Thiorhodovibrio frisius: one gene and its partner. The protein of the gene in region 1 interacts with the protein of each later gene in a pairwise test. Links are inferred from orthologs where the notes say so. Each region holds a gene or a part of one and is shown in the gene's direction. Other genes may lie near its edges. The genes, in order: secB and secA.

Evidence for each region.
Region 2: the proteins of secB (region 1) and secA interact in binary tests that used the Escherichia coli proteins (3 or more experiments, as listed by UniProt). The link is inferred for Thiorhodovibrio frisius from one-to-one orthologs.

The regions. Positions count from the first base shown.
Region 1 is NZ_CP121471.1:4,907,052-4,917,637, forward strand. The notes cover bases 5,024-7,720. They hold secB (protein-export chaperone SecB), read left to right. Parts: upstream 5,024-5,955; coding sequence 5,956-6,486; downstream 6,487-7,720. Other genes in these bases: Thiofri_RS22380 (ArsR/SmtB family transcription factor), read left to right, coding at 5,024-5,106; Thiofri_RS22385 (rhodanese-like domain-containing protein), read left to right, coding at 5,370-5,795; Thiofri_RS22395 (NAD(P)H-dependent glycerol-3-phosphate dehydrogenase), read left to right, coding at 6,532-7,533; Thiofri_RS22400 (tRNA (cytidine(34)-2'-O)-methyltransferase), read right to left, coding at 7,535-7,720. In the rest of the region: Thiofri_RS22360 (alpha-D-glucose phosphate-specific phosphoglucomutase), read left to right, coding at 1-958; Thiofri_RS22365 (DJ-1 family glyoxalase III), read right to left, coding at 1,026-1,577; Thiofri_RS22370 (S41 family peptidase), read right to left, coding at 1,608-3,314; Thiofri_RS22375 (murein hydrolase activator EnvC family protein), read right to left, coding at 3,466-4,683; more of Thiofri_RS22380, read left to right, coding at 4,726-5,023; more of Thiofri_RS22400, read right to left, coding at 7,721-8,005; Thiofri_RS22405 (hypothetical protein), read left to right, coding at 8,367-8,588; Thiofri_RS22410 (hypothetical protein), read right to left, coding at 8,655-9,269; ntrC (nitrogen regulation protein NR(I)), read right to left, coding at 9,286-10,586. UniProt on the Escherichia coli protein: One of the proteins required for the normal export of some preproteins out of the cell cytoplasm. It is a molecular chaperone that binds to a subset of precursor proteins, maintaining them in a translocation-competent state.
Region 2 is NZ_CP121471.1:4,676,076-4,687,397, reverse strand. The notes cover bases 4,866-8,298. They hold secA (preprotein translocase subunit SecA), read left to right. Parts: upstream 4,866-5,254; coding sequence 5,255-8,098; downstream 8,099-8,298. Other genes in these bases: argJ (bifunctional glutamate N-acetyltransferase/amino-acid acetyltransferase ArgJ), read left to right, coding at 8,170-8,298; Thiofri_RS21360 (M23 family metallopeptidase), read left to right, coding at 4,866-4,941. Also shown: cell division protein FtsA, read left to right, coding at 1-588; cell division protein FtsZ, read left to right, coding at 670-1,839; lpxC (UDP-3-O-acyl-N-acetylglucosamine deacetylase), read left to right, coding at 2,304-3,215; Thiofri_RS21365 (DciA family protein), read right to left, coding at 3,257-3,793; more of Thiofri_RS21360, read left to right, coding at 4,021-4,865; more of argJ, read left to right, coding at 8,299-9,381; Thiofri_RS21345 (Nudix family hydrolase), read left to right, coding at 9,393-10,394; Thiofri_RS21340 (sensor histidine kinase), read right to left, coding at 10,378-11,322. UniProt on the Escherichia coli protein: Required for protein export, interacts with the SecYEG preprotein conducting channel.

The DNA.
Region 1 (10,586 bases):
CGGCGCCGCACCCGGCACCGTGATCAACGGCGTGCCGCTGGAGGACTTCGGCGGCGGCCATCCCGACCCCAACCTGGTGCATGCACACGAGATTGTCGAGCTTACCCAAGGCGCCGAGGGGCTGGACTTTGCCGCCGCATCAGACGGCGACGGCGACCGCAATATGATCCTGGGGCGAGATTTCTTTGTCACCCCCAGCGACAGCCTCGCAGTACTGGCCGCCAATGCCGAGGTCGCGCCAGGCTACAAAGCTGGCATTGCCGGGGTGGCGCGTTCCATGCCCACCAGCCAGGCGGCGGATCGGGTCGCTGAGGCGCTCGGCATCGGCTGCTACGAGACACCCACCGGGTGGAAGTTCTTCGGCAACCTGCTTGATGCCGGGCGCATCACCCTGTGCGGCGAGGAAAGCTTCGGCACTGGATCAGCCCACGTGCGCGAGAAAGATGGCCTCTGGGCGGTGCTTTTCTGGCTCAATCTGCTCGCCGCCCGGGGTCGAACGGGGCGCCAGTCAGTCGCCACCATTGTGCGCGACCATTGGGGTCGCTTCGGTCGCAACTACTACACCCGCCACGACTTTGAGGCCATCGACAGCGCCGCCGCCGAGGGCCTGATGCATCACCTGCGCCTGCTACTGGCCGATCTGCCCGGTCGCCAGCTCGGCGATTACAAGGTCGCCTATGCCGATGACTTCAGCTACACCGACCCAGTCGATGGCAGTGTGTCAGACCATCAGGGAATTCGCATCGGCTTCGAGGACGGCTCGCGCATCGTCATGCGTCTATCCGGCACCGGCACCTCGGGCGCGACCCTGCGGCTTTATATCGAGCGCTTCGAGCCCGACCCGGAGCGACATGACCAGGACGTGCAGATCGCCCTGCAACCGCTGATCCTGATCGCGCAGGAGCTAGCGCAGATTGAGACGCGCACCGGACGCGCGGAGCCGGATGTCATCACCTGAGCCCCCTCCCTCCCGAGGATGGCTCCCCGGCGGGAATGGCCAGCGGGCCTGAAAGTATCAGCTGAGATTAAGACCGCACCAGCGCAGCCGCGACCTCGTCGCGCCGCGCTTCGCCCATCAACTGCGCGATGAGCTCCAGCGCGAAGTCCATCGCAGTACCAGGGCCTCGGGAAGTGACCACGCGCCCATCCACCACCACGGGCGCGTCGGTAAACTGCACCCGCGGATAGTCGGCTAGATTGACCGCGCCCGGATAGCTGGTGGCCTGATGGCCGTCGAGCAGACCGGCACTGGCCAACACCTTGGGCGCGGCACAAATGGCAGCGACACGACGCCCCGCCTCAACCTGGCGTCGCAGAAGATCGCGAATGCGTTGATCGCGCTCGAGATGATCCGCGCCAGGCAGGCCGCCGGGCAGGACGATCATGTCGAATTCCTGCTCGAGCACCGCGTCCAGCGGCTGATCCGGCAACAGGACCACGCCACGACTCGCACGCACCGGGCCGTCTTCAAGGCCGACGGTGATCACCTCAATCTCAGCGCGGCGCAGCAGATCGATAATGGTCACGGCTTCGAGTTCTTCGCACCCCTGGGCTAGGGGAACCAATACGTTAGGCATGATATTGTCTCCTTTGGAAAGACCTGCTGCTCACTGAGCCGCCGGGGGCTCCATGATCTCGATCTGCTCGACACTGCGGGCATGGGCGAGGCTGAGCGCCTTGAGCACATTCAGCGCCTCGCTGAGCGGATAGTCCTTGGCAGCAAGCGGCTGTTTGGTCGCATCCTCTTCTGGCGTCTCGTCTCCCGTCACTTCTTCTGCGAGATGACGCATCAGGTTGGCTTCTTTCAGTGGCTCCACATCCGGCTGGTCGGCCAGGGTCAGACTGCCCTGGTCCAGGCGGATATCGGGCTCGATACCATGGGCCTGAATCGAGCGGCCAGAAGGCGTGTAGTAGCGCGCCGTGGTGAGCTTGAGCGCGGTGCTCTCATCGACCGGCACGATAGTCTGCACCGAGCCTTTACCAAAGGTGTCGCTGCCCATGACGATCGCCCGGCCCTGATCCTGCAACGCACCGGCGACAATCTCGGAGGCCGAGGCACTGCCGCCATTGACCAGCACCACCATGGGCGCCCCACCGATGACGTCGTCCGGCCCGGCCTTAAACTCCATGCGCGCATCCTCCATGCGACCCTTGGTATAAACGATCAGCCCCCCACGCAGAAAGGCATCGCTGACGCCCACCGCACTGTTGAGCACACCGCCCGGGTTGTTGCGCAAATCCAGCACCAGACCTTTGATGGAGCTGTCCCCGCTCAGGTCGCTTGACGGCGGCTGGCTCGGTGACTCGCTCACCTCTTGCGACCCAGTGGACGCTGGCTCGGTACTGTCCGCAGACTGATCGGCATTCGCCTTTGCTTTGAGTTTGAGTTCCTCGATCTGCCGGCGCATGTCCTCAGTGGTACGGGACTGAAAACTGGCGATGCGAATGTAGGCGTAGCCAGGTTCGAGCATCCGGCTCTTGACGCTGGCAACTTGAATGATGTCGCGCTCAATGGCGATTTTCAGTGGCTTGTCCTCGCCATCGCGCATGATGGTCAGCTCAATGCCAGTGCCGGGCTCCCCACGCATCAGCTTCACTGCGTCGCTCAGAGCCATGCCCTTCACGGGTTTGTCGTCGATGCGCACAATCAAATCCCCGGCTTGCACGCCGGCGCGTTCGGCGGGCGTGTCGTCGATGGGAGAGATGACCTTGACGAAGCCATCTTCCATGCCGACCTCAATGCCCAGGCCGCCAAACTCACCCTTGGTGCCCTCCTGGAGTTCTTCGTATGCATCGGCATCCAGGAAGCTGGAGTGCGGGTCCAGCCCCGCCAACATGCCGCGAATGGCAGCGGCGAGCAGGTCCTTGTCATCCACCGGTTCGACATAGTCGCTTTTAATGCGCCCGAACACCTCGGCAAAGGAGCGCAATTGCTCCAGCGGCAGCGCCGATTGCGAGGCATCATCCTCTGCCTGGGCTTCCTGATCGGCAGCGGTGTCAGATTCGGTATCCGATTGGGCATCCGGCTCAGCATCCTCTGACGGCGGCATTGCACCAGGCGGCTGCGACGCAGGTTCGGTTGCAGCCGGAGGTGTGACCGGCAATGCAGGCTCAACCAGCGGCTCGACCGCAGGCGGAGGCGTGAAGGGCTTGGGCGGCTCGGCGCTGACCGCAGAGGCAGCCAGAAACAGCAGCAAAGCGGTCGCAGCCAGCATGGCGGCCATGGGAGCAGCAAAAGCGCCGGGATGCTCGCCAGCCTCTGACACTGAGCCTGGGCGCGGCTGTTGAAGCGCGGAAAAAGAAAACATGTGCATGATGATGGGTTCTCTGTTCAGTGTTCCTGATGCGGCCCGAACGCAAGTTGGCGCCGCCTTGCCGGAATGACGTGGGCAGCCTTGGGGTGCATTGTGACGATTTGTAAGCACTTGGCAAGCGCTGCCGGGAATTCGCTGGCCAGCGCTGCTCTCAATTGACGGGATCGGCGCACCACAGGCGCGGGTCGAGCGGTTGGCCCTGGTGGCGCAGCGCGAAATACAGCCCATCGCGGTCACTGCCGCCACTTGCGCCAGCCAATGCAATGGTCTCGCCGGCCCCGACCCATTCTCCGGGCTCCTTCAGCAGGCTTTGATTGTGCCCGTAAATGGTCATGTAGCCATCGTGATGGTCGATCACAAGCAGCAGACCAAAACCGCGCAGCCAGTCGGAGTAAACCACCTGCCCGCCATGCACCGCTCGCACTTCTTCGCCTGGGGTCGCGGACAGCAGCACACCATCGCCATGCAGGTCGCCGGTTGCCCGTGGACGGAAGCTGGTCAGCACCCGGGCATGGCGCACCGGCCAGCTCAGAGCGCCGCGCCGGGTCGCCAGGCTTTCTTGGTCGAGGTGAAAGACATCACGAATTTCGCTATGTAGACTCAGCTCTTTGGCCAACTTGCGCAGACGCGCAGCATCTTCGCGCAGGCTTTCGACCCGGTCACGACCAGCGACGATGGAACGCTCCAGATTGGCCAGTATCTGGTTGCGCTCCTGCTGTGCTGCGGCGAGACGCTCGCGCGTATCTTCCTGGCGCCGTGCCAGCTCGGCCAGACGCTCGGCCTCGGTTGCGGCCTGCTGGCTGAGCCCTTTGAGCCGCTTGGCCTGCTGGTCGACCAGCGCAATCTGGCGCGCGCGTTTCTGCCCCAGCGTGCGGTAGTAGCCGAACAGGCGCCCGCTGCGGGTCACGTCTTCTTGATTGAGCACCATGCGCAGCCGATTACCTCGACCCATTGCGTGGGCCGAGCGCAGCAGCTCAGCCAGCACCACGCGCGCGGCGCTCAGCTCACCGCGCACCTCCTCGAGTTGCACGCGCAGCGCGGCCAGCGCGGCGCGCTGCTCAGCCACCATGGCGTCGAGCTGGCGCCCGCCGCGCGCGAGCGCGGCAATGTCGCGCTCGGTCTGCTCGAGATCAGCGTACATCTGGTCGCGGCGTTGCTCGCGCGCGCGCAGATCGCGCTCAAGCACCTCGACCTGCTCCTCAATTGCGGACAGACTTTGCGCGTCATCCTCGCCCGTCGCTGGCGTGCCCTGCGCTGCCTGCGCCGCAAACCAGGCAAGCTGGGAGGCAAGCACTGTCCCCACCAAAATGGCGCTTACAGCCACTCGATGTGGCACAGCACTTGCCAGACGCGAGAAAAAGCTTATCATCCACAGGTCTCAGTGTTCGATCATTAGAGACGATCATGAATTATGGCATCCGATCCACAACAGCCATTCGCAACGTCCAACGGCTCTAGCAAGACCGACCCTTTCGGAGAAGAATTCAGGGAAGAGTTGCTCGGTGACGACGGCGATATTGAGCGCGCCTCGCGCTCGCTCAAGGCGATGTCACATCCGCTGCGGCTCAAGATTCTATGCATCCTTGGCGACGAAGAGGTCAGCGTCCAGGATATCGTCGAGCATGTCGGCACATCGCAAAGCAATATCTCCCAACATCTGGCCATTTTGCGCGACAAGGGTATCCTCGCCTCGCGTAAGGATGCCAATCGGGTATTCTATCGCGTCAGTGACTCGCGCACCCTGCAACTCATCCGCCTGATGCGCGAGGTTTTCTGTCACCACGGTCACTGACAGTCCAAAGCCAGCCGCCTAAACCCGGCTGATCAAGGTTGGTCGATCAAAGCTGGTTGATCAAAATGGGCAGCCCCGCGCCCAACCAGTTTGAGCAAGAACCAATCGGAGTCCAGGCCAAGCCGAGTCCGGGCTAATCTGAGTCCGGGCTAATCGGAACAGGTGACGCCCGGGCCGCGCATCCTTATACTGCGCGCTGTCGCGACTGAAGACTGCCTTCAGACATCAGCATCCATTCGTTCATCAGGTCCATTTTTCTCGCTATGCTTGCCCAACTTATTGAATTTGTAGGCAACCACTGGATTTTATTCATCGCACTGGTTGTCATCTCGGCGCTGCTGATTCATAACCTGATTGTCGGTGACCGAGGCTCCATCGACCCGCTCGGCGCGACCGATTTGATTAACCACAAGGATGCAACCGTGATCGACGTGCGCCCGAGTGCCGATTATACCAAGGGGCATATCATCAACGCGATCAGCATCCCGATGAACGGTTTCCGCAACCAGACCGCGACCCTTGCAAAGCACAAGAACAAACCGCTGATCATCTCCTGCCGCTCGGGTTCTCAGTCGCAGATGGCTTGCGGCATCCTGCGCAAACAGGGTTTTGAGGAAGTCTACAACCTGCGCGGCGGCGTAATGGCCTGGCAGAACGCCAACCTGCCGCTCACACGCAAAAAGCACTGATCCGCGCGCGTCATCTGCCAGGCAGTCCTGGCCCGCTGCACGGCTGCCATTGCATCCGCCCCCTCACCCCAAACAGGCTCGCCCAAACAAGTTTCCACTCACGCTCATGGTCCGGGACCCCCGGATGATAAATCCATGAGCTTCAAGGCAAAGGTTCCCCATGGCTGAAAACCAACCCCAGGCAGAAGACCATCAGGTCCTGCTTCGCACCATCTACACCAAAGACCTCTCCTACGAGGCACCCAATGCCCCGGAGATCTTTCGCGAGGAATGGAAGCCCGAGGTCGCGCTGCAATTCGACATCAAGGTCAATCCGCTGGTCGAAAACACCTTCGAGGTGGTTCTCACTCTGACCATCACCGTCAAGACCGGCGAGAAAACCGCCTATCTCGTCGAACTGCAACAGGCCGGCATCCTCAGTGTCAAGGGCTTTCAGGAGCAGGAACTCGCACCCTTGTTTTATGTGTATGCGCCCAGCGTTCTCTTTCCTTACGCACGCCAGACGGTGACTGATCTGGTCGTCAAGGGCGGTTTCCCGCAGCTGGTGCTGCAGCATATTCACTTCGATCAGGTCTATGCGCAAAAGGTCGCCGAGCAACAGCAGGCCAGTGAGGCATCCGGCGGCGACACTTCCGCCGGCAAAGCCTCTGGCACCCCCACCCCAGACGCGAAAGCGTCCAAGCTCCACTGACCCTTGGCGAGCCCGCGCGGCTGACTCAACCCGACGAGAATGACCATGGCAACAGTGGCAATGATCGGCGCCGGCTCCTGGGGCACCGCGCTCGCCTTGCAGCTTTGCCGCAACGGCCATCGGGTGCGCCTCTGGGGGCATGAACCCGCACTAATGGAGCGCATGGCCGAGGCGCGCGAGAACCGCGACTTTCTACCCGGCTTTCCGCTGCCAGACAGGCTCGAGCCGGTCAGCGATCTCAGCGCCGCAGTGGCAGATGCCAGTGCGGTCTTTATCGCCGTGCCGAGTCAGTTTTTCGCCCGGGTGACAAACACCTTGTTGCCCCTGCTGCCTGCCGAGATGGGTGTCGGCTGGGCGACCAAGGGGTTCGACCCCGAGCAGGGGCGCCTATTGCATGAGGTCATCCGCGAACAATCCCCCGGGCGCGAGCTTGGCGTGCTCTCCGGCCCCAGCTTTGCCGGCGAGGTGGCGCGCGGGCTGCCCACAGCCGTGACTGTGGCGGCAACCTGCGATGCCTATGCGCGGGAACTCGCCGGTTTATTCCATGGTGAGCGCTTCCGCGCTTATCGCCATGACGATCTGATTGGCGTGCAGGTCGGCGGCGCGGCCAAGAATGTGCTTGCCATCGCCACTGGCATCGCTGACGGCCTGGGCTTTGGTGCCAACACCCGCTCGGCGCTGATCACCCGTGGCCTGACCGAAATCATCCGCTTAGGCTGCGCCCTGGGCGCGCGACGCGAGACCTTCATGGGGCTTGCGGGCCTGGGCGATCTGGTGCTGACCTGCACCGATAATCAATCCCGCAACCGTCGCCTCGGACTAGCACTGGCTGCCGGACAGCCACTCGACCAGGCCCTTGCCGGCATTGGCCAGGAGGTGGAAGGGGTGATCACAGCCACCGCCGTGCACAAACTCGCCGCCGCTCATCAAGTGGATATGCCTATCTGCGAGCAGGTTCACGCCGTGCTCTACCTGGACCGCACCCCGCAAGAAGCCACCACCCGACTGCTGGAACGCTCAGGCAAGCCTGAACTGGACTGGGACTGAGCTAGCTTCCCGCACCAGCACCGGCAAAACCGCTCTGCCGCCAGACCTCATAGGCCACCAGGGCCACGGCGTTGGACAGATTCAGGCTGCGGTTACCCGGGCGCATGGGGATGCGCAGGCGTCTGTCAGCCGGCAAGGCAGCCAGGACCTCCTCCGGCAGACCCCGTGTCTCGGGGCCAAACAACAGCGCATCCCCGACGCGAAAGTCGACCTCGGCGTAACAACGCCGGCTGCGGGTGCTCAGAGCAAACAACCGTGGCGGCTGCAATGCGTCCAGACATGCCGCCAGGGAGGCATAAGTCTTGACCCGCGACCAGTCAGCGTAGTCGAGCCCAGCGCGGCGCATCAGTCGGTCTTCGAGGGTAAAGCCCAGCGGCTCGATCAGATGCAAACGCGCCCCGATATTGGCGCACAGCCGCATGATGTTGCCGGTATTGGGCGGAATTTCGGGTTCGTAGAGCAGGATATCCAAGAATGCGACTCTATTTGCAGGGGCGATATACCGAGCGGACATGAACTGTCGGCTTGTTTCGAACCAGGTAGCCGGTCACAGGGGAGGTCGTAAACCCTTCCATGGGGCTTCCCGGCCTGCTTGACCGAATATCTGACGGCTGTGCTATATTATTGCGCTCTAACATTCCCCGGGATGGAGAGTGCGCCATGCTTCAGTGGCTCCTGTCTCAACCCCATCCCGTGATAATGTCTTGCGAGTGGCTCTAAACGGCCTGCCTCCCGGCCAGCCTTTGAGGGGTTGGACCAAAATCCCGCAGGCTTTTTTCTGATTCGGCATCCGGCGCTACTGACCGCATGTCGCACCCTCTGGAGTGGAACCAATGACCGACGTTGCCGCCTTGAAAAAAGAAAAGCAGGATCTGATCGAAAAAATGCTGGTCATGCAAAAGCAATTCATCGACCACGAGCACGAGCATGGCGTCTCGGGCAAGGATTACTGGGCCTCCACGGATGGACTTCTGGCGAACTTTCGGCATGAATACAACGACATGGCCAATAAGGTAGTCGATCTAGCGCATCAGATCGTCGGCTCCTCACGCTAAGGGCCTTTGGGCGGGATCTTTGATCCCGCTGCAATCAAGCGACAGGCTCGGCGAATCACTCCATCGCTAACGGATGGCTTCCGGGCGGACGGTCGCCGGGCGGATATGCTCAATGTATTTTGGTGTATCACGCAGAGCCAGTTCGATGGTCCCGCCTGTGACGATCAACGGCTCCTCGCGATCACGCAGATGGAGTTCGAGGCGAATTTGGCCGCGACTTTTGAGTGGAATCGGAATCATGTTCCGGTAGGTATATTGATTGTCATCGATGTCGCCCCGCTCGCAGACTGCTGGAACGCCCGGCAGTTCGCCTTCGACCCGCTCCACCCCGCCGATCAGCAATTCCCCAGCCTGCCACCATCGGGTCTGCTCTGCCGAGCCAGTCATGGTCTTGAGAATCAGCGCTCGCGTGAATTGAAGGCGAAAGCTGCCGTCTCCCTGGAGTGCTTCGGGAGATGCCCCGGCAATTTCGCTACCGGAAATCTGGATACTGCTGGCGTCCAATTGGATGCTCCTCTGATCGATAATGGCGCGGGCCGCTTCAGGCGGCACGCAGCAACTGGATGGGCGGCGCCCGCTGGCTCGGTCGACATCGCACAGATTCTGGTCAGAGGCTGCATTTTCAAGCAGAATCGCGCCCCGGCTGCGTTCGAGCCAGACTCGGATCAGGTTCAGACCCAATTCAGATCAGGTTAAATCAGGCCACGCGACTGCCCTCCCCTCCTTCCATGCCAAGCTCCTTGATCTTGCGCGTCAGGGTGTTGCGCCCCCATCCGAGCAGACGCGCCGCTTCCTGACGACGACCGCCGGTGAACTCCAGCGCCACCTCGATCATGACTCGCTCAAAGCTTGGCAGGGCGGAGGCGAGCAAACTCTGCTGACCATTGCGCAGCATGTGCTTGGCCCAATTGCGCAGCGCGCCTTCCCAGGGGCCATCCGGGGAGGAGGCGCGGCTCTCGCTCTCGCCCGCGCCCAGGTCCGGTGGCAGGTCCTCAACATGGATTTCCTTGGTCGAGGCCATCACAGTGAGCCACCGCGCGGTATTCTCAAGCTGGCGCACATTGCCGGGCCAATCGAGGTTTTCCAGCCGTTCGGTTGCGTCGCTAGCCAGCAACTTGGGCTCGCAGTTGAGTTCCCTGGCGGCCTGGGCGAGAAAGGTGCGCATCAAGAGCGCAATATCTTCGCGCCTCTCGCGCAGTGCCGGCAAGTGAATACGGATGACATTCAGGCGGTGGAAGAGGTCTTCGCGAAAACTGCCGCGCCTGACCAAATCATGCAGGTCCTGATGAGTGGCGGCAATGATGCGAACATCCACCTTGATGGGCGCAAGCCCGCCGACTCGATAAAACTCCCCATCAGCCAACACTCGCAGCAGGCGGGTTTGCAGCTCGGCGGGCATGTCGCCGATTTCATCAAGAAACAGGGTGCCTCCATCGGCTTGCTCGAAGCGCCCCTCGCGGCGCGTCTGGGCGCCGGTGAAAGCGCCGCGTTCATGGCCGAAGAGCTCGGATTCCATCAGGTCGCGCGGAATGGCGGCCATGTTGAGCGCGATGAAAGGCGCGTTCGCGCGCGGGCTGTGGCGGTGCAGGGCGCGTGCAACCAACTCCTTGCCGGTGCCAGACTCGCCATTGATGAGCACCGTGATGTTGGACTTGGCCAGGCGGCCAATGGCGCGAAACACCTCCTGCATCGAGGCCGCCTCGCCGATGATTTCCGGGGTCTGGTCGAGAGCAGCCTGCGCGCTCTCGACGTCTGACTGACGGCGACAGGCTCGGCGCACCTGGTCGATGGCATCGTCGATATCGAAGGGCTTGGGCAGGTACTCAAAAGCGCCGCTGTCAAAGGATGACACGGCGCTATCGAGGTCCGAATGGGCCGTCATGATGATGACCGGCACCCCCGGGTGCTTGGCGGTGATCTGGCGCAGGAGTTCGAGCCCGTCGATTCCAGGCATGCGGATATCGGACAGAATCACATCGGGCTGCTCGCGCTCGAGGT
Region 2 (11,322 bases), 230 kb from region 1 along the record:
ACCGACATGGCCGTATTTACTGATGGCGCCATTCGCCACACAGCCGTGGTGCCCATAGCCGGCGATCAGGTAACCAACGACATCGCGGTGGCGCTGCGCACGCCCATTCATCACGCCGAATCCATCAAGATCAATCACGGTTGTGCTCAGGGCGAGAGCGCCGACGGCGACAATATTGAGGTGCCGAGTATTGGCGACCGGCCCGCGCGCCAGCTCTCGCATCACACCCTAGCCAATGTGGTCGAGCCGCGTTACGAAGAGTTGCTTGGCCTGTTGCAGGGCGAACTGCGCCGCAGCGGCTTCGAGGATCTGGTCCCCGGCGGTGTGGTCCTGACCGGCGGTAGCGCCAAGATGCAAGGTCTGGTGGAGCTGGCCGAGGATGTGTTCCGCATGCCGGTGCGCATCGGCGTGCCCCAGTATTTCACCGGGCTTGAGGATCGCATGCGCGATCCTGTCTACGCTAGCGGCGTGGGGCTGCTGATTTACGCCAAGCAACATCGATTTGAGGCACATCCCGAGTATCGCGACACTCGGGGGCTCGGTGGTGCCTGGCACAAATTCCGCTCTTGGCTGAGCGGTGATCTTTAGCACGGAATGCTATGCGGTGGTCGCTTCAGGGCAAGACAAGATCCATACCTCATTTAACGACAAGAAATCAGGAGAACTGCGATGACTTTTGAATTGTTAGACGCTCAGACCCAGACCGCGGTGATCCGTGTGATCGGCATTGGCGGCGGCGGCGGGAATGCTGTGAATCACATGGTGGCTTCGGATATCGAAGGAGTCGAGTTTATCTGCGCCAACACCGATGCGCAGGCACTCGAGAATTCCAATGTGAAAACCATTTTGCAACTTGGTACCGAAATTACCAAGGGTCTAGGAGCTGGTGCTGATCCGCAGGTCGGTCGCACTGCTGCCGAGGAAGATCGTGAACGCGTCAAGGACGCACTCGAAGGAGCCGATATGGTGTTCATCACCGCCGGCATGGGCGGTGGTACAGGCACTGGCGCTGCGCCCATCGTGGCGCAGATCGCGCGCGAGCTTGGTATTCTGACCGTGGCCGTGGTGACCAAGCCCTTCCCATTCGAGGGTGTCAAAAGGCGCAAGGTGGCGGACGCGGGCATTGAGGAACTGGCCAAGTCGGTTGACTCCCTGATTACCATCCCGAACGAGAAGCTCCTAGCCGTACTCGGCAAAGACATGAGCTTGCTTGATGCCTTCAGCGCCGCCAACGACGTGCTGCGAAACGCCACCCAGGGTATCGCCGAGTTGATCACCCGTCCCGGGCTGATCAACGTCGACTTCGCCGATGTCAAGACAGTGATGTCGGAAATGGGTGTGGCCATGATGGGCACGGGCGCCGCGAGCGGTGATGAGCGCGCGCGCGAGGCTGCCGAAGCTGCCATTAATAGTCCACTGCTCGAAGACATTGACCTGTCCGGGGCGCGCGGCATTCTGGTCAACATTACCGCCGGGAGTTCCCTGACCATTGGTGAGTTCACTGAGGTCGGCGACACCGTGCGGGATTTCGCCGATGACGATGCCACCGTGGTTGTGGGCACAGTTATTGATACCAGCATGGACAAGGAAATGCGCGTGACCGTGGTCGCGACCGGGCTTGGTGCGCGTGCTGCGGCCAAGGCTGAACAGCCAAAAATGCGTTTGGTCTCCAGTGAGCCCGAGCGCGCTGCGGCGCCGGATTATCGCGATATGGATCAGCCAGCTTACATCCGCAACAAGCGCGCAGCGGCCAATGCAGCGGCCAGCGAGGGAGGCTCCTCCGCAGCTGATCTGGACTATCTCGACATTCCCGCCTTCCTGCGCCGGCAGGCGGATTAGCGGCAATGGAGGGGCAAACAAGTGGGCGATGTGCCAGTGCAGGTTGGTTGCCTGGTGCGCCGCGCCACTTGGAGCGCGAATTTTGATGGGTTGACGTTTTGATGCGGAAGTTTAGATGCTAAATAATTGTTTTTGCAGCTTAAAGATTTCTGCATTCAGAGCCGCGCCTGGATGTTCGAGCAGGGATAAACGGCTTTTTCGCAAAAAGCGGGCTCACAGCGCTTGATTAACCTTCGGGAAAACCCTAATATGCCGATCAAACTAAGACAGGGCCGGTGCGGCTTGCATGCGCGCGGAATCATCAACGCGCCAGTCCGCTCCTCCGGGAAACAGCCGTTTCTTTTGCCGGGGTGGTCGGGGCCATGAGCAATCAAGGCCAATCAGGGCCATCCAGGGCCAATCCGAGCAGGAGCAATCAACTGGCGACGCCGCAGGGACTGTCGCAGCCAACGGAGAGCCTTACAATGATCCGGCAGCGAACTCTAAAAAACGTGATCCGCGCCACTGGCGTCGGATTGCATACCGGCGAGAAAGTGTATCTCACGCTGTCGCCTGCGGCGCCCGATACCGGAATTGTATTCTGCCGCGATGATCTTCCGTCGCCGGCCGAAATCAAGGCTAGCCCCGCCAATGTGGGCGATACCCTCCTGTCCACGACTCTAGTGCAGGATGGCGTGCGCATCGCCACCGTTGAGCACCTGCTCTCGGCTTTCGCTGGTCTTGGTATCGACAATGCCTATGTTCGTGTCAGCGCGCCAGAAGTGCCCATCATGGATGGTAGTGCCGCACCCTTCGTGTTTCTGATTCAATCCGCAGGCATCGAGGAGCAATCGCGCCCGAAGCGTTTTATCCGCATCAAGCGCCGCATCCGGGTCGAAGATGGCGATAAATTCGCCCAGTTTGATCCCTTCGACGGCTTCAAGGTGTCCTTCGCGATCGACTTTGATCATCCGGCCTTCGCATCGCGCGAGCAGTCGGCCAGCATCAATTTCTCAACCACCTCCTTTGTCAAGGAGATCAGTCGTGCGCGCACTTTCGGTTTTCTGCGCGACATTGAGGCGCTACGCCAACAGAATCTGGCGCTTGGCGGTACGATGGACAACGCTGTCGTGGTTGATGATTACCGGGTTCTCAATGAAGAAGGGCTCAGGTACCACAACGAGTTTGTCAAACACAAAATTCTTGATGCGATTGGCGACCTCTACCTGCTTGGTTACTCTCTGATCGGTGCGTTCCAAGGCTACAAGTCCGGCCATGCCCTCAACAATCAGTTGTTGCGTGCGCTTCTCGCCAACGAGGGAGCCTGGGAAGAAGTCACATTTGAGGACCCCAAAAAGGCGCCAATCAGCTATGGACAGCCTGTTGCTGTTGCTTGAAATTGCTCTTGCTGATTAAATAGCGGGCTGAGCTGAATCGGCTAGCTTGTCGTGCCGGGTTTGACCGTATTGGGTTTCCTGACATCGGGTTGTCTAGTGTCGGGTGCCTTGGCGTCGGATTGATGATGTCGGGCGATTCGCTCGAAGCAGGCGGCAATGCACGGATCCTGCACACCAAGGGCTGCCTGTTTCAGATGGGATGCCGCTGCCGCAGAGAGATGCGTGTGCTGGGGGTGGTCGCTGTCAATGCCGTGGCGCGAGGCCGGGGCAGCGACCAGCGGAGGGCACACGCGGATTTGGCATTGTTTGAGTGCGAGTCCTCGTTTTCTCAGGGCGCGTAGAATCTCCTGAGTGCAGAGTCGCAGCTTTGCTGCCCAGACGGGTGAGTCGGCGAAAAGCCGCAGACAGTCGCCGTCGATCTGTGCTTGGGAACAATGGCTGCGGACGTGGTCTGGAAGCAGCGGCTTGACGGTGCGAAGCAGTTTGTCGCGCTCATCGAGTTCCCGCAGCAAAACGGCCAGTGCGGTTGCCCGCTCGGGGCCAGCCAGGGTCTTGGTGGGACGGAGTTTTTTTAGCATCGTGCTGAATGCGCGGTCACCGCTTTGCAGGTACCGATGAAAACCGGGGGCTGATGACAAAGTAACGCCCCTAAGTCCAAATTCAGGGATCTAACAAACTCAGTTGGTGTCGCGCGCCGCTGAATTCAATTGCTTGTGATTGCCCTGGTGAGTTATTTGAACTCGCCAAATCTTTTTTTGTGTCCTTTTTCAACATTCGCCCAACCGAACCCGTTTCAGGAGTACTTATGCATCGACGTCAGGCTTTCGTCGCCGAGCAAGGTTTCAGCTCCGTTGTTTTGCTAAGCATCATGATTGTTGGTTTGATCGCCGGTGGCTTTGGCTATTGGCTCGGCAAATACCGGCTCAGCGATGCCCCTTCCGACAGCGCTCAAGTCGCACTCACTCGCGATCTTGAAGCCGCCAAACTCGAGTTGGAGCAGAAACGACGACAGATTCAAGCGCATATCGACACCATCGCTGTGCGGGTCGCAGAAATGCAGGCTGAAGTGCTAAGGGTCAACGCCCTGGGGCAGCGACTGGTCAAAATGGCTGGTCTTAACAGCGATGAATTCGACTTCGAGAACCCCGCCGGTTCTGGTGGTCCTGAGCACTACCGGGATTCGGCCAACAGGATCGATGAAGTCGCCCAGGACTTGGCGAAGGTGCTCTCCGCGCTTGATGATCGCAAGCGCAAACTCGGCCTGCTTGAGACGCTGATCATGGAGCGCGACCTGATCAAACATACCAAGCCCGAGGGCTGGCCGCTGCGCTCGGGCGGGATCGTGACTTCGGAGTTCGGCGATCGCCGTCACCCAATCAGCGGGCGGCGCAGCATGCACACCGGCATTGACATCTCGGCAAAGACCGGCACTCCCATTCTAGCAATGGCCGATGGACTGGTGATCTTTGCCGGGCGCAAACATGGGTACGGGAATATTGTCGAGATTCGTCATGGCAATGGTCTCGAAACCTGGTATGCCCACAATCAGGAGAATCGGGTCAAAGAAGGTGACCTGGTGCGGCGGGGTGAGGAAATCGCCCTTCTGGGTTCAACTGGCCGATCCACCGGTCCTCACGTGCATTTCGAGGTTCGCAAGAACGGCACTCCGGTCAATCCAAGGGCCTATCTCAATCCGCGTGGCACCATGCGCGTCGCGCATCTGTAGTCAATCCTCGCAGCCTCTCTTCTATATCGGAACGGATTCTCCCGCGCCGGGTTGTCCGTGCTGTTGCCCTGAAACGGCTGCATCCTCCGGGTGGGCCGTCTCCCTTAGACAGCATAGACAGCCGGGTGTTCGGGAGTTTTTGCTTCTGACCGGCGCTGAACCCTGCCTGGCAGGGTTTTGTTGCTCTGTTGGCGCTTATGGGTCGTACCTTTTCGCCTGATATCCTTAACACTCTGCTGCCGCCGGGCATAGCCGCCGATGCGGCCTTGGCGCTATACTGCCGCTAATTTTGTGCTTCCGCTGAGAGCCACCTATGGGGATGAATGTTTTCAAAAAAATGTTTGGCAGCCGCAATGATCGTTTCGTCAAACGCCTGCTGAAAACGACCGAGCAGATCACGGCGCTTGAGCCCGAACTGGCACTGCTTTCGGATGATGAATTGCGCGCCAAGACTGCCGAATTTCGCGCGCGCCTGGAGCAGGGTACCAAGCTCGACGACCTTCTGGCCGAGACCTTTGCCGTGGTGCGCGAGGCCGGCAAGCGGGTGCTCGGCATGCGCCACTTCGACGTGCAGATGGTCGGCGGCATGGTGCTGCACTCTGGCAAAATCGCCGAGATGCGCACGGGTGAGGGCAAGACCCTGGTTGCCACCCTGGCGGCCTACCTTAACGCTCTGCCCGGCAAGGGCGTGCATGTGGTGACGGTCAACGACTACCTCGCTCGGCGCGACGCGGCCTGGATGGGGCAGGTCTATCACTTCCTTGGGCTCTCGGTCGGGGTGGTGAACTCTTCCGGTGGTCTGGGGCCGGACTCTGCCTCCTACCTTTACGATCCCGAGTTTGAACCGACCGACGACAGCGGCTATCGCCATCTGCGTGCGGTCACCCGGCGCGAGACCTATCACGCCGATATCACCTATGGCACCAATAACGAGTTTGGCTTCGACTACCTGCGTGACAACATGGCTTTCACCCCCGAGCAGCGGGTGCAGCGCGATCCTTTCTATGCCATTGTCGACGAGGTTGATTCCATCCTGATCGATGAGGCGCGTACGCCTCTGATCATCTCGGGTCCGTCCGAGGGCAACAGCGAGCTTTATGTGCAGATCGATCAGATTGTGCCCAAGCTCGCGCGCCAGGAGCCCATCACCAATGACGAAGGCCAACCCGATTTCGGTCCGGGCGATTACTCGGTCGACGAGAAAGCCCGCCAGGTCTATCTGAGCGAGGACGGCCACGAGAAGGTCGAGGATATGCTCACCGAGCTCGGGCTGCTCGGCGAGGGGCAAAGCCTCTACGATGCCTCCAACATCGTGCTGATGCACCATGTATACGCTGCCCTGCGTGCCCGTGCCCTGTTCCAGAAAAACGTCGACTACATTGTTCGCGATGGCCAGATCATCATCGTCGATGAGTTTACCGGTCGCACCATGCCGGGGCGGCGCTGGTCCGAGGGGCTACATCAGGCGGTCGAGGCCAAGGAGCGGGTGGACATCCAACAGGAGAACCAGACGCTCGCCTCCATCACCTTCCAGAACCTGTTCCGGCTCTACCCGAAGCTCGCCGGCATGACCGGCACGGCGGATACTGAGGCCTACGAGTTCCAGCAGATCTACGGGCTTGAAGTGGTAGTGATCCCGACCAATGTGCCCATGATCCGCGCTGATCACGGCGATCTGGTCTATCTGGGTCAGGATGAGAAGTACAAAGCCATCATCGAGGACATCAAGGACTGCGTCGAACGGGGTCAACCGGTGCTGGTCGGCACGGCGTCCATCGAGACCTCCGAGCTGGTTTCCAAGCTGCTGAATGCCGAGAAGATCCCGCACGAGGTGCTGAACGCCAAGCAGCACGAGCGCGAGGCGGGTATTGTCGCGCGTGCGGGCGAGCCGGGCGCGGTGACCATCGCCACCAACATGGCCGGTCGTGGCACCGACATTGTGCTGGGCGGTAATCTCGAGGCTGAACTCGAAAACGCCCAGGATGCCGCCGAACGCGAGCGCATTAAAACCCAGTGGAAAGCCAGCCACCAGCGTGTAATCGAGGCTGGAGGCTTGCATGTGATCGGCACTGAGCGGCACGAGTCCCGGCGCATTGACAATCAGCTGCGCGGGCGCTCTGGCCGCCAGGGCGATCCGGGCTCAAGCCGTTTTTATCTGTCGCTGAAAGACAATCTGATGCGCATTTTCGCCTCTGACCGCGTGGCGAACATGATGCAGAAGCTTGGCATGCAGGAAGGCGAGGCCATCGAACACCCTTGGGTCACCAAGGCGATCGAAAACGCCCAGCGCAAGGTCGAGGGACGCAACTTCGATATCCGCAAGCAACTACTCGACTACGATGACGTTGCCAACGACCAGCGCAAGGTCATTTACCGGCAGCGGCGCGAACTGATGGATGCAACCGAGGTCTCGGACACCATTGAGTTGATGCGCCAGGATGTGCTCGGCCATTTGATTGATCAGCACATCCCCAGACAAAGCCTGGAAGAGCAATGGGACGTGCCGGGCCTGGCCCAGGCCCTGATCGACGAGTTCGGCGGCGACTGGCCTATCCAGCACTGGCTGGACCAGGACTCTGAGCTGCACGAAGAGAGCCTGCGTCAGCGCATTGATGATGAACTTGCCAGTCGCTATCGCGACAAGAAAGACCAGGTTGGGGAAGATAGCATTCGCCAAGTTGAAAAGGCAGTCATGCTACAAACGCTGGACACCCAATGGAAGGAGCATCTCGCGCAGATGGACTACCTGCGTCAGGGGATTCACTTGCGCGGCTATGCGCAGAAGAATCCCAAGCAGGAGTACAAGCGCGAAGCCTTTGCAATGTTCGCGGCGCTGCTCGACAGCATCAAGCAGGACGTGGTGCGCACCCTCGCGCGCATGCAGGTGCAGATGCCGCCCGAGTTGGCCAGTCTCGCAGAACATCAATCCGAGCAGGAGCGGGCGTTCGAGTTCAAGCACGAAAGCTTCGGTGGTTTGGGGGCGGACGCCGCGCCTGAGGATGGCGAACTCCAGGGCGGCTCGGCGACAGGTGGTGCGCCAGAATCAGCCGGCGATCACCAGCCTTTCGTGCGCGCCGGGCGCAAAGTCGGTCGCAACGAACCCTGCCCCTGTGGCTCGGGAAAAAAGTATAAGCAATGCCACGGCAAGATTGGCTGAACGGTCGCACGTTTTGGTTCGAATCTCAGCTGTCACTGATACCGAAAATCAGTTTACGATTGGTATAGCCGATGAGGGCTGAACTCTCAACCCAATTCAGCGTCCCTGGCGTGCGGGTCGCCGCAGGCGCGGCTGGCATCCGCTATCGTGAGCGTGATGATCTGGTGCTGATGGAACTTGCTCTTGGCACCCAAACGGCGGCCGTTTTTACTCAGAACGCCTTTTGTGCCGCACCTGTGACTTTGGCTCGCCAGCATCTGAGCGCAGCTTCTCCCCGCTATCTTCTCATTAATTCCGGCAACGCCAATGCCGGCACCGGTGCGCGTGGGCTTACCGACGCCCTTGCCAGTTGCTCTCTGGTCGCCGGCCAGGCAGGCTGTGAGGCGAATCAAGTGCTGCCCTTCTCTACTGGAGTGATCGGTGAGGATCTGCCGGTCGCACGCATCGGCGCCGCATTGCCGCATCTGTTTGAGGGGCTGCGTGCGGATGCCTGGGAAGCTGCTGCGCGTGCCATCATGACCACCGACACCCGACCCAAGCTGGTCCAGCGCCAGTTTGAACTGAACGGGCGTCGCGCAACCTTGGTTGGCATGGCCAAGGGCGCTGGTATGATTTGCCCGAACATGGCGACCATGCTGGCTTTTGTCGCCACGGACCTGGCCATTGCCGAAGGACCACTGCGCGCTAGCCTGAATGCTGCCGTGGCTGGCTCCTTCAATGCCATCAGCATTGACGGCGATACCTCCACCAATGACGCCTGCGTGGCGGCTGCGACTGGCGCTTTGGGCAACCCCCTCCTGGATGATCTGGACCCAGACGCTCTGGCGATCTGGCAGCAGGCGCTGTCGGATCTTTGCCTGGAGCTGGCCACCAACATTGTGCGCGACGGCGAGGGTGCGACCAAGCTGGTGCGCGTCGCGGTGCGCGAGGCGGCCACCTCTGCAGAGGCGCGCCTGGTGGCCGAGACCATCGCCCATTCACCCCTGGTCAAAACCGCGCTATTTGCTGGTGATCCCAATTGGGGCCGCATCCTGGCGGCGGTGGGTCGCGCCGGGGTTGCCGGGCTCGACATCGAGCGGGTAAGGATCTGGCTTGATGACGTGCGCATCGTCGCCGGTGGCGGGCGCGACCCAGAGTATCGAGAGGAGCAGGGCGCCCGTGTGATGGCGCAGGATGCCTTCAAGATCGAGGTCCATCTTGGTCGCGGCGAGGCCGAGCTGACCATGCTGACCTGCGATCTGTCGTACGACTATGTGCGAATCAACGCCGAATATCGCAGCTAGGCGTCAGCGGGTTGGTGGGTGTGCTGCATGTCGTCGCCGGTGCCCTGATCGACGCCCAGGGTCGGGTGCTGATCGCGCGGCGGCCCGAGCAAGTCCATCAGGGCGGGCGGTGGGAATTCCCCGGCGGTAAGCTGGAGCCGGGCGAATCTGCCATCAACGCCCTCTCGCGTGAGCTCCAAGAGGAGCTTGGCATTCGCCCCCGCTCCTCTCGTCCGCTGATTCAGATTGAGCACGACTACCGCGAGCGGCGGATTTTGCTCGACCTCTATCGGGTCTCCGCCTGGGATGGCGAGCCGCGCGGATGTGAAGGTCAGCCGCTTGCCTGGGAATTTCCGCAGGCGCTCGATCCCGCCCTGTTTCCCCCGGCCGATGGCCCGGCAATTCTGGCACTGCGCCTGCCGGCGCTTTATCTGATTACCCCGCCCGCCGCGCCCGATCCAACCCAGGCCGGCGGACGTGCGCAACTCCCGGGGTATCTCACTCGCCTGCGCGCCGCCCTCGCAGCCGGGGCCGGTGCGGTGCAACTGCGCGCGCATGATCTCTCCGCGCCCGCATATGCTGCGCTTTCGTGTGCGGTTGCGCCCATCTGCGCGGCGGCCGGCGTGCCCCTAGTTCTCAACCGCGCACCCGAGGAGCTGACCAAGTTGCCGGCGGACGGCTGGCATCTGAGCAGCGCCCACTTGCATCAGTTGGCCGCGCGGCCACCACAGGCCCCCAGCCTGCTGGGTGCGTCCTGCCATACTGAGGCCGATCTGTGCCTGGCTGCGCGCCTGGGGCTCGACTATGCGCTACTGTCGCCGGTGCAACAGACCCGCAGCCATCCACACAGCCACCCGCTTGGCTGGGAGGGCTTTGCGCAACTCACCCGCGCGGCACGGCTGCCGGTCTATGCACTTGGCGGCCTGGGACCGGCCGATCTGGAGCCGGCCTGGGCGCACGGTGCTCAAGGGGTCGCCGCTATTGGCGGCTTGTGGGGCGCTCAATTAGCGGAAGCCCTTAGCTTGACCCACTGACGTCCGCATCCGGGTTGAGGGTCGGGGCTGACGGAATCAGCAACTCGATGCAGGTGGTGTCGCTGGCGTCAGAGGTTTCCATGCTGAGTGCCATTTTCATGGTGTCAGCCATCAGCTTGGCGGAATAGGTGCCGAGCCCAGTGCCGCCTTTTTTGCCGTGGGAGCGATATTTCTCGAAGAAATGCGCGCGGATGGCGGGTGGGACCAGGCCGCGGTTGATGATGGCCAGCCGTAACGGGTTGTGCTGATTGATCGCCAGCACCACAGCCTCGCCATCGGGCGAGGCGTCGATGGCGTTGGTGATGAGATTCGATAGCATGGAGAACAGCAGGCGGGCGTCGGCGCGGATATAGATGGGTTGATCGGGCGACGGCTCGCCATCGAGATTGCGGCCGTCGAGTCGATAGCGGAAATCCAGCCGCTGGCTGGCAGCGCGTGGCTCGACTATCCGAATGACCTGACGCAGAACGGGAATCAAGTTGAGTGTTTGTGGCCGGTAGTCGAATTGCCCCGTTTCCATTTTGAACAGATCGAGTGACAGTTCGATCATGTCGCGCATTTTGCGCGCGCTCTCCTGAATCACGGTGACGGAATCGCGCTGATCGGCGGTCAGATTGTCATCGAGTAACAAGAGTTCCGGCAGCGCCAGAATGGCGTTCAGCGGCGTTTTCAGATCGTGGCGCATGATGCGCTCGACATCCTCTTTGATGCGTTCAAGTTCTTTGCTGTCGTCGATGCTTTCCTTCACGCCGAGAAAATTAACGATGCGACCACGATCATCGCGGATCGGCGAGATGGTTGCTGCCTCCCAATACAGGCTGCCATCCTTGCGTTTGTTGACCAGTTCGCCGCGCCAGGTCTCGCCGCGGCGCAGGTTCTCCCATAGCTCACGGTAGGTGTCGTCGGATTGTTCGCCGGACTTGAACAG